DNA from 3 places in the Bacillus jepli genome. Region 2 is predicted to be linked to each of the others. Evidence: riboswitches for the same ligand, from Rfam matches in the RefSeq annotation. Region 2 holds a riboswitch; each other region holds the start of a gene.
The links. Region 2 has a riboswitch for S-adenosylmethionine ahead of ABC371_RS23235 (5-methyltetrahydropteroyltriglutamate--homocysteine S-methyltransferase). Riboswitches for the same ligand answer to the same signal wherever they lie in the genome.
Positions count from the first base shown of each region.

Region 1: it holds a riboswitch for S-adenosylmethionine, as region 2 does, so the genes downstream of both, ABC371_RS04160 (methionine ABC transporter ATP-binding protein) here and ABC371_RS23235 (5-methyltetrahydropteroyltriglutamate--homocysteine S-methyltransferase) in region 2, are expected to answer to the same signal.
Region 3: it holds a riboswitch for S-adenosylmethionine, as region 2 does, so the genes downstream of both, ABC371_RS01010 (YezD family protein) here and ABC371_RS23235 (5-methyltetrahydropteroyltriglutamate--homocysteine S-methyltransferase) in region 2, are expected to answer to the same signal.

Region 1 covers NZ_JBDFMO010000001.1:817,116-820,370, forward strand. Annotated here, with positions in the region: gene proB (glutamate 5-kinase) at 1-231, opposite strand, end outside; gene proC (pyrroline-5-carboxylate reductase) at 301-1,155, opposite strand; SAM riboswitch class I at 1,564-1,660, shown strand; gene ABC371_RS04160 (methionine ABC transporter ATP-binding protein) at 1,813-2,844, shown strand; gene ABC371_RS04165 (methionine ABC transporter permease) at 2,834-3,255, shown strand, end outside.
Region 2 covers NZ_JBDFMO010000001.1:4,569,937-4,573,191, reverse strand. Annotated here, with positions in the region: gene ABC371_RS23245 (DUF3189 family protein) at 1-53, opposite strand, end outside; gene ABC371_RS23240 (DMT family transporter) at 275-1,153, shown strand; SAM riboswitch class I at 1,275-1,376, shown strand; gene ABC371_RS23235 (5-methyltetrahydropteroyltriglutamate--homocysteine S-methyltransferase) at 1,488-2,591, shown strand; gene ABC371_RS23230 (SDR family NAD(P)-dependent oxidoreductase) at 2,720-3,255, shown strand, end outside.
Region 3 covers NZ_JBDFMO010000001.1:202,485-205,739, forward strand. Annotated here, with positions in the region: gene ABC371_RS01000 (LLM class flavin-dependent oxidoreductase) at 1-794, opposite strand, end outside; gene ssuE (NADPH-dependent FMN reductase) at 815-1,366, opposite strand; gene ABC371_RS01010 (YezD family protein) at 1,527-1,709, opposite strand; SAM riboswitch class I at 1,843-1,943, opposite strand; gene wrbA (NAD(P)H:quinone oxidoreductase) at 2,357-2,968, opposite strand; gene ABC371_RS01020 (glycerophosphodiester phosphodiesterase) at 3,155-3,255, opposite strand, start outside.

The sequences.
Region 1 (3,255 bases), 3.8 Mb from region 2:
CGAAGCTGCTGCCTGTTTTTCCGGCAATGAATCAGGGCGCTTAAGACAGCCGAGTTTTCGATACCCCGCAGCAACTGCCCCTGATGAAACAAGGACAACCTCATGCCCTGCATCTTTTAGCTGAGCTATTTCATTCGCTATTTTTTCTAGCTTTCTCTTACTAATTTCTCCATGACGGCTTGTTAATGAGCTACTTCCTATTTTGATAACGACTCTCTTTTCTATGGACATCCGATCAATCCTTATCTTTTTTTGTTTTGATTGCCGGACGAAGCGTTTATCGCCGGTAAAATTATAATGTTAAACAGCCTGAACCTTTTTGGCAGTCTTGCCCTCAAGCTGCGAACTTATCTCATGTGAACGCTTTGCTGCATGTTTAATAGCTTGTGAAATCGCCTTGCCACCGCCATTCTTTTCTAATGCTGCTAAACCAGCGGCAGTCGTTCCGTTCGGTGAAGTTACATTTTCCCGTAATGTTGATGGCGTTTCACCCTGTTGCTGGACCATTTTGGCTGCGCCAACAATCATTTGCGCAATAATATCCCTTGATAGGTTTTCTTGTAAGCCTAACTTTTTTGCGGTTGCTTCCATATGTTCCATAAGGTAATAAATATAGGCTGGCCCACTGCCTGCTACTCCTGTAAAAACATCCATTTGCTCTTCGGGAATTTCATACACTTCACCAATGGATTTGAGTAATTCTTCTGCTAGAATCATATTTTCATTTGTCGTATAAGAACCGGCTGATATAGCCGTTGTAGACTCTCCAATCATGCTAGATGTATTCGGCATTACCCGGATCACCTGTTGCCCCACTGGTAGATATTGCTCCATATAGGTTGTAGTAATACCCGCTAACACGGATAAAACAAGTTGGTTTGGTTGAAGTGAATCTTTGATGGACTGTAATGCAGTTTCTGCATCTTTAGGTTTCATTGCGAGGACAATAATATCGATATTTTTTAGGGCTAGATCTTGGCTTGCTATCCCATTAATGTTATAAATAGCTTCTAACTGTTGTAGTCTTTCCGTATTTGTTCTGTTGGTTACAAAAATCTGTTTAGTTGGGACTTTTCCAGCTGCGACAATTCCTGAAATCATTGCTTCTGCCATGGATCCTGCCCCTATAAAAGCAATCGTTTTTTCATGTAACATCAAATGTCTCCCTTGTGGTAAATTTTAAAACATAGTACCTATCGTAACATCTTTAAAATCATAAACAAGGGATTCCCGGAAAGTCATATGCATATGATTCAATTAGTTAGTGTAAACGCTACCACGAAAAGCTAATCACATCTAACCATCTGATACGCGCTCAAACCGTCGCTTAGGATAATATTTGAAGAATGGACAAGAGTGTACGGGTTCGAATGTCCCCATTCGCGGTAATTAGAAATGGTTCTTTTGGTATATAGGATTATCTGATTTAACTAAATTGCCTCATCTAAAAATATCAAAATTATTCCAGTATATATTTTTTCATATTAAAAAATAACAAAAAGATATCAAATATATTGACAATTATATTCTACGGATGTATAGTGTGATTTATATTAAAAATACTTCTTATCAAGAGAGGTGGAGGGACTGGCCCTTTGAAGCCTCGGCAGCGGACAATTCGTACCGTGCCAATTCCAGCAAGTTACTTGAGAGATAAGAAGAGGATACTGGAATTGACTTTCTGCCCTCTTCTGTCTGAAGAGGGCTTTTTATATTTTCATAAAATAATATTTTCTGATTTTAAGAATAATAATTTGCTATTCGGAAATGTTGAGGAAACTTTTTTAAGGGACAAACGAAAGGAGATCAAAAATGATAGAGTTTCAAGATCTGATTAAGGTATATGACAGCGGCGGAAAGAAAGTGCACGCTTTAAATAACGTCAATTTAAAAATTAACAAAGGAGAAATCTACGGGGTGGTCGGATTCAGCGGTGCCGGCAAAAGTTCATTAATTCGCTGTGTGAATTTCCTTGAACGTCCTACCTCAGGAAAGGTCATTGTTGACGGTCACGACCTAACAACTCTTTCCGAAAAGCAAATTCGCGAAGTAAAGAAAAATATTGGGATGGTATTCCAACACTTTAACCTTTTAAATTCAAAAACAGTATACGCGAATGTCGCAATGCCACTTATTTTAAGCAAAACACCAAAGGAACAAATTAAAAAACGTGTTATAGAACTGCTTGATTTCGTCGGCTTAGGTGATAAGGCTGATGTTTATCCCGACCAACTTTCTGGAGGGCAAAAGCAACGAGTTGGAATTGCTAGAGCATTAGCAACACAGCCTTCGATTCTTCTTTGCGATGAAGCTACCTCTGCGCTCGATCCGCAGACAACAAGCTCCATCCTGCAATTGTTGAAAAAAATCAATCAAGAATACAACATTACGATCTTAATGATTACTCATGAAATGTCTGTGATTCGTGAAATTTGTGATCGTGTAGCTGTCATGGAAGCAGGACAAGTGATTGAAGAAGGAACTGTCTTTGATGTCTTTTCCGCACCTAAGACACAAACCGCCCAAAACTTTGTCAGCACTGTCATGCACGATCAAATTCCTGAGTCCATTTTAAGCATGATTAATAACAACCAGGGATCACTGAACATCTTCCGAATAAGCTTTGTCGGTCAATCAACAGGAAAGCCGTTTTTATCACAACTCGCAAAGAAGTTGGATATCGATATCAACGTGCTGTTCGGTAGCATCACAGAGCTTCAAGGTATCCCATTCGGTAACTTGATTGTGGAAATTCAGGGGCCTGACGCAGAGGTAAAACGCGCTTTAACGTATATGCAATCACAACAAATAAGCTTCAAGGAAGTGACATCCCATGCTAGTTAATACGGAACAAATCATCGAAGCGCTCATTGAAACGATACAAATGGTGGCCTTCTCCTTTATCTTTTCAATTATTCTCGGGTTGCCACTCGGCATTCTACTATTTGTAACCCGCAAAGGTCAGATACTTGAGAATCAGCCGGTTTTTACCGTTGTAAATGCAATCATTAATATTTTCCGTTCCATTCCATTCATTATTTTACTGGTAGCAATCATTCCGGTTACCCGGTTGATCGTTGGAACATCAATTGGAACAGCTGCTGCAATTGTTCCGCTCGTATTTTATGCCGGACCATATATTGCCAGATTAGTAGAAAGCTCATTACTTGAAGTGGACGAAGGTGTGCTTGAAGCAGCTAATGCGATGGGAGCAACTCCCTTCCAAACGATTTTTCGATTCTTACTTCCCGAAGC
Region 2 (3,255 bases):
GCCGCTATTGCTGTACTATGTGTCCCAGCATAGTCGTTATAGATGTATATCATTGTGGTCCTCCTTATGCGATTCCCTTTTATTATCTCCAAAAATTTACAACCTAATGCTCAATTAGCATTTAAAGCTCCTTTTTTAAAATTCATATTTTAAACCGTTTCACTTGAAGTTGAGGACTTCTTTTTTTTGCATTAAAATGGGACAGAGGGACAGGTTCACTGTCCCAAATTTTGGGACAATGAACCTGTTCCCATGACCCACTAGGAGAAGGAATATGAAGGCAAAGTTTATTTTTATTATCGTGATGCTGATTTTTGGTAGCATTGGTTTGTTTGTGAAGAATATTAATTTGTCATCTAGCGAAATTGCATTGTTCAGGGGAGCATTTGGTTGCTTATTTTTAATTGGTGCTAGTTTTCTAGTCAAGAAGAAGTTTTCATTCAAAACGTCAAAGAAGAATCTAGTCTTACTCCTTTTATCGGGCGCAGCATTGGGGTTTAATTGGATTTTTTTATTCGAGTCTTATCGTTATACAACGATTGCGAACGCCACTCTTAGTTATTATTTTGCCCCGGTGTTTGTGATGATTTTGGCCCCTTTTATACTGAAGGAAAAGTGGAATTGGATGAAGGGGCTAGGTATTACACTTGCATTTATAGGGTTCCTTTTGGTTGTTAATCCAGGCGGGGAAGCGGCTGGAGGGGCTAAGAACCATTCTATGGGTATTATGTATGGATTATTGGCCGCGGCTTTCTACACAAGTATGATTCTCCTTAATAAATTTATTAAAGACCTTTCAGATTTTGAGACTACTATTATGCAGCTTTTGACGGCTTCAATTGTCTTGTTTCCATATGTCCTAGGAACGCAAAATTTAAATTACTCAGATTTGGAACTTCAATCTATCAGTCTGTTATTAATTGTGGGAATTGTCCATACTGGGGTCGCGTACCTCATCTATTTTTCAGTTTTAAAGAAATTAAAAGGGCAAACAATCGCAGTATTAAGCTATCTCGATCCCATTTCTGCCGTGATCATGGCGGCTATCATATTGAATGAAAGTATGAATGTTGTCCAAATGGTAGGGGGAATCTTAATATTGGGGTCTACTTTTATCAGTGAGATGAATTGGAAAAAGGGACGGAAATCATAAATGGGACTGAGGGACAGGTTCCTCGTCCCAGCTTTTCATTATTTTGATTTGATTGAAAATTACGTATTGACAATTTACTTTTTTGAGGTAAAGTTAAATCATAATTAAATATTTCAAATTTTTCTTATCCAGAGAGGTGGAGGGACTGGCCCTTTGAAGCCTCGGCAACAGACTAGTTAAAGTACTGTGCCAATTCCAGTAGCAAGAAGCTTGAAGATAAGAAGAGCGGCACTTCATTTGTCTTTTCAACCCTCTTCTTATTTTTAGAAGAGGGTTTTTGTTATGGAACGAAAAGGCAAGTCGTAAAAAATGAAAAAGGTAGGAGAAGATAAAAATGACAACAACGTTAGTAAAAGCACCATTTCGAGCAGATCATGTAGGAAGTTTATTACGTCCAGAAAGAATTCATCAGGCTAGAAAGGATTTTCAAGCAGGAGATATTACAGCACAGGAACTTCATGAAATTGAAACAGAAGAAATTAAAAAGATTGTTGATAAACAAATTGAAATTGGCTTACAAGCTGTTACAGATGGTGAATTTCGCCGCAGATTTTGGCATACAGATTTCTTAGAGTGTTTAAACGGAGTAGAGGGCTACGTTCCAGAACATGGATTTAAATTCAAGGGTGAAGAAACAGAAGCCTATGACGTGCGTGTTATCGGGAAAATTTCATTTAACCCTGATCACCCACATGTGAAAGACTTTATTGAATTCAAGGAAATCGTGGGTGACCGTTCGATTGCAAAACAAACGATTCCAAGTCCAAATCAACTTTTTAACGCTGGGATTCGCAACAAGGAAATCTATCCGAACCTTGAAGAGTACGCAAATGATATTATTCAAACCTATCGTGATGCAATCAAAGCATTTTACGAGGCTGGCTGCCGTTACCTACAACTAGATGATGTGTACATTGCAGGTCTGAATGCACCGGAAATTCCTTTTAATGATAGTGGTTCTACTCGTGAAGAATTAATTGAATTAGCGTTAAAAGTAGCCAATGGCGTACTAGAAGGCAAGCCGGAAGATTTAACAATCACAACTCACCTTTGCCGTGGAAATTACCGCTCTAACTGGGCATTCGAAGGTAGCTATGCAAAAATTGCTCCTACCCTGTTTGCGAAAGAAAAAGTAGATGGCTTTTTCCTAGAGTATGATGATGATCGTTCAGGGGACTTCACGCCATTGGAGCATATCCCAAATGACGGTCCTCGCGTTGTTCTAGGTGTATTCACATCAAAACGTGGAGAATTAGAATCTAAAGAAAATATCATCGAGCGTGTAAAAGAAGCATCACAATTTGTACCAATCGAAAAATTATGTATCAGCCCACAATGTGGTTTTGCATCCACTCACCACGGAAATATTTTAACGGAAGATGAGCAATGGGCAAAACTGAAGTACATTGTAGATATTTCAAAAGAGATTTGGGGATAAGGGCGAAGATTCCTTGTTCAATTCATTTTAAAAGTAGGGACAGTGGACCTGTCCCTACGTCCCTTTTAAAAATAAAACCAAGTAATTAGATAGGAATACTTGAACGTTAAGGTATGGGGGAAAACAGTATGTATTGTATGGATTTAACAGGAAAAGTAGCAATTGTAACTGGCGGTGCCCAAGGAATTGGAAAGGCGATTGTGGACGCTTTTTTGGACTGTGGGGCAAAAGTAGCTGTTGTCGATAAGGAAGTAATCACGAAAAATACCAATGAACAGCTTGTTTACTTCCAGGCAGATGTTACAAAAAGCGCACAGGTTGAAAAAGCAGTTCAAGAAGTAGTAAAGCATTTTGGACGTTTGGATATTTTAGTAAATAACGCAGGAATTTCAAAAATGGATTATGCCATTGATATAAAAGAAGAAGACTGGGACCTTGTAATGGATGTGAATGCAAAAGGAGTATACCTGTTCAGTAAAGCTGTAGCAAGAATCCTGAAGGAACAAGGGCAAGGTGGGAAAATTATCAATATTTCCTCACAAGCGGGTAAAAATGGGTACCGCTTAATGGGAAGCTATGTTGCTTCCAAACATGCTGTGCTAGGTCTTACTAAAACAATGGCCATTGAATTGGCTCAGGACGGAATCAATGTGAACGCAGTTTG
Region 3 (3,255 bases), 4.4 Mb from region 2:
TCTTCACGGAGTTTTTTTACAGAATGCCTAGCAGCGTTTTTAGTCGGTGCCCCAATAAAGATCAGTTCCGCATTTTTACCAGCAAAAGCGCGACCTTTTGTGAAGGTTCCAGCCTGAAAGAGTACCGGCGTTCTTTGTGGGGAAGGCTCACATAGGTGTGCACCCGGAACTTTAAAATATTTACCTTCATGTTTGATGTCATGAACCTTGCTAGGGTCAGCGAAAATGCGATTCTCTTTATCTAATAAAACTGCATCATCTTCCCAGCTGCCTTCCCATAATTTATAGCAAACTTGTAAATATTCTTCGGCAATATCATAGCGTTCATCATGTTTAATTTGGTCTTCCAATCCCATATTCACCGCGGCGCTTTTTAAATAAGAAGTAACAATATTCCAGCCTACACGCCCTTTTGTAATATGATCCAGTGTCGACATTCTCCGAGCAAATGTATAAGGATGCTCATGTGTGACAGATGCCGTGACTCCAAATCCTAAATGCTTTGTCACAGCTGACATTAATGGCACAACAAGTGATGGGTCGTTAACAGGAGTTTGAGTCCCTTGACGGATAGCGGCATCGCGGGAGCCTTGATACACATCATAAGGGCCTAGTACGTCTGCTAGAAAAATAGCATCGAATCTACCCTTTTCTAAAAGCTTCGCCAATTCAATCCAATACTCGCTATCTTTATAGCGGTGGGATTGATCCTCGGGATGCGTCCACAGTCCTGGGGATTGATGCCCCACACAGTTCATATCAAATGCATTTAAATAAATTCTTTTGTTAGTCATTTTTGTTAGCTCCTTTTTTATTAATTTTTCAAAGCAAAATCTTTATTCTGATTAACTGCTTCAATAAAGTAATAAAGCTCCTTTTTCAGTCTTTCTAAAACATTCACATCGATAATTGGGTTCACTACCTGTGCTTTATCGATTTGGCAATCTTGGAAGTAAACTCCCTGTAAGCTTTGCCCCTTTAATGCTGCTAGTAAAGGTTTGAGGCTGAAGTCAATCGCTAGGAGATGTGCAGGGCTTCCGCCAGTCATAATTGGTAAAACCGGTTTTCTAGCTAACACATCTTGTGGAAGCAAATCTAGCACAGCCTTCAGAACTCCTGTGTAAGCTGCCTTGTAAACAGGGGACCCTATAATCACACCTTCAGCCCCTTGGATTAGTGAAGTGAGCTCCTTAAGGGCTGGACTATCAAACTTCAGATTGAATATGTCATCAGAAGGAATATCTCTCACGGATACATGTGTGATTGAAAAACCTTCATGTTTAAGCTTTTTCCCTATAAACTGTAGAACCAAATCCGTTCTAGAACTAACTAATGGACTTCCCGATAAAATAACGATTTCGCTCATGTTGATCATCCTTTCTTTTTTATTGAAATCATTCTCGAATGAGTTTGGAACACCAACCTACCCCTTCCATTGAAAAAAGGTAATAGAAAAAGGCATCTTTATCCAAAACGTCATAAATGGACGCTTTGAAAATAAAGATGCCTTTAGTCGTCTAATCGGCTTATTCTTTTTTCGTTGATTGTATTTGGGATGATGTAGATTTTTGTATGGAAAAACGCTTCTTTTCCGTCGCATCAATTTGGGTGATTTCTCCATTGTGGACGGTAATCACAACAGATCCAAATTCCAGGTTCTCCAAGGTTGATAAAATATGTTTCACTTTGGATTCATCAAGTTTTGCCATGTCACTCCTCCTTATAAAAGATGTGTATTGTGCCATTGCGGTTGGTTGACCAGTATGACAATTGTTCATTTTGCCAAAATAAAAACCCTCTTCTAACAAGAAGAGGGCATACATGCATAGTTCAAATACACTCTTCTTATCTTTCAAGCTTAACGCTTGCTGGAATTGGCACAGTACAAAATGTCTGTTGCCGAGGCATCGTCGGGCCAGTCCCTCCACCTCTCTGGATAAGAATCAATTCGTAATTAAGTTGTTGTTTGTTGATATTAAATTACACGGAATTTTACTATCTGTCAATTACTTTATCCAAAAATTTTTAAAAGAGGGAACTTTTAGTTATTTAGTCATGGTTGAGAATATGGGTTTGGGTATTGATGATAGAATCCTTGGTACTTATCTGAATCCTTTATTGAATTCGAGGTCACCATTTTTTAATCTCTTTAATCTCTATACATCCGCGCTATCTCATCCATTTCTTCAACTGACAATATTTTCTCTGCTAACGGAAACAGCATATTTTCTTCCTTTGCGAAGTGCTGTGTTAATGTTGCATAAGCTTGAGGAATTGTAAACTTTACCCATATCAACCCACGAAAAAGAGACCCCGACTATACCAATTCAAGGTCTCAAATTTATTTTTTTCTTGTTTATTGATTTGCTTTTTTTACCCATTCCGCTACAGTAACTGTACGTTTTGCTTGATGTTTCACTGCCCCTTGTACGTCTTCAATCATTTTTCCATCTTGACCGACTGTCACACTTGTTCCATATGGATTTCCGCCAGCTCCAAAAATGATTGGATCTGTATAACCAGGTGCAGCAATAATCGCTCCCCAATGCATCATACTTGTGTATAACGAAAGGATTGTCGCTTCTTGTCCACCATGCGGATTTTGTGCAGACGTCATCGCACTTACAACTTTATTAATCGTTTTGCCAGTAGCCCAAAGTCCACCTTGAGTATCAAGAAATTGTTTCATTTGTGAAGGCATGTTTCCAAAGCGTGTAGGAACACTAAAGATAATGGCGTCTGCCCATTCAATATCATCTGATGTAACTACTGGAACGTCCTTCGTTGCTTCAACTGTTGCTTTCCATACTTCATTTCCCTGAATGACAGACTCAGGAGCTAATTCCTGGACCTTTAATACTTTAACTTCAGCCCCAGCTTCTTTAGCTCCTTCTTCAGCCCATTTTGATAACTGATAATTTGTGCCGCCCATACTGTAAAAAATGACTGCTAATTTAACATTTGACAATTTTCCAGTCTCCTTTTCCAATGAATTTTTTTAAGTGGTAGAGTAAAACCCAATATCTTACCTATCCTATTATTTCTTATAATTTGTTTTAATATGCGGGACAGTGGGACAGGTTCATTGTCCCAAAAGGCATTTAGTAAAAAAACGTGGGACGCAGTACCTGTCCCCGCGTCCCCTTTAACTTCTTTATACAAAATTCACTTGTTGATTTCTTATTCGTATTGCCCTTTCAGGATAATCGGTAATGATCGCATCGACTTGCAATTTTAGTAATTTTTCGATTTCAT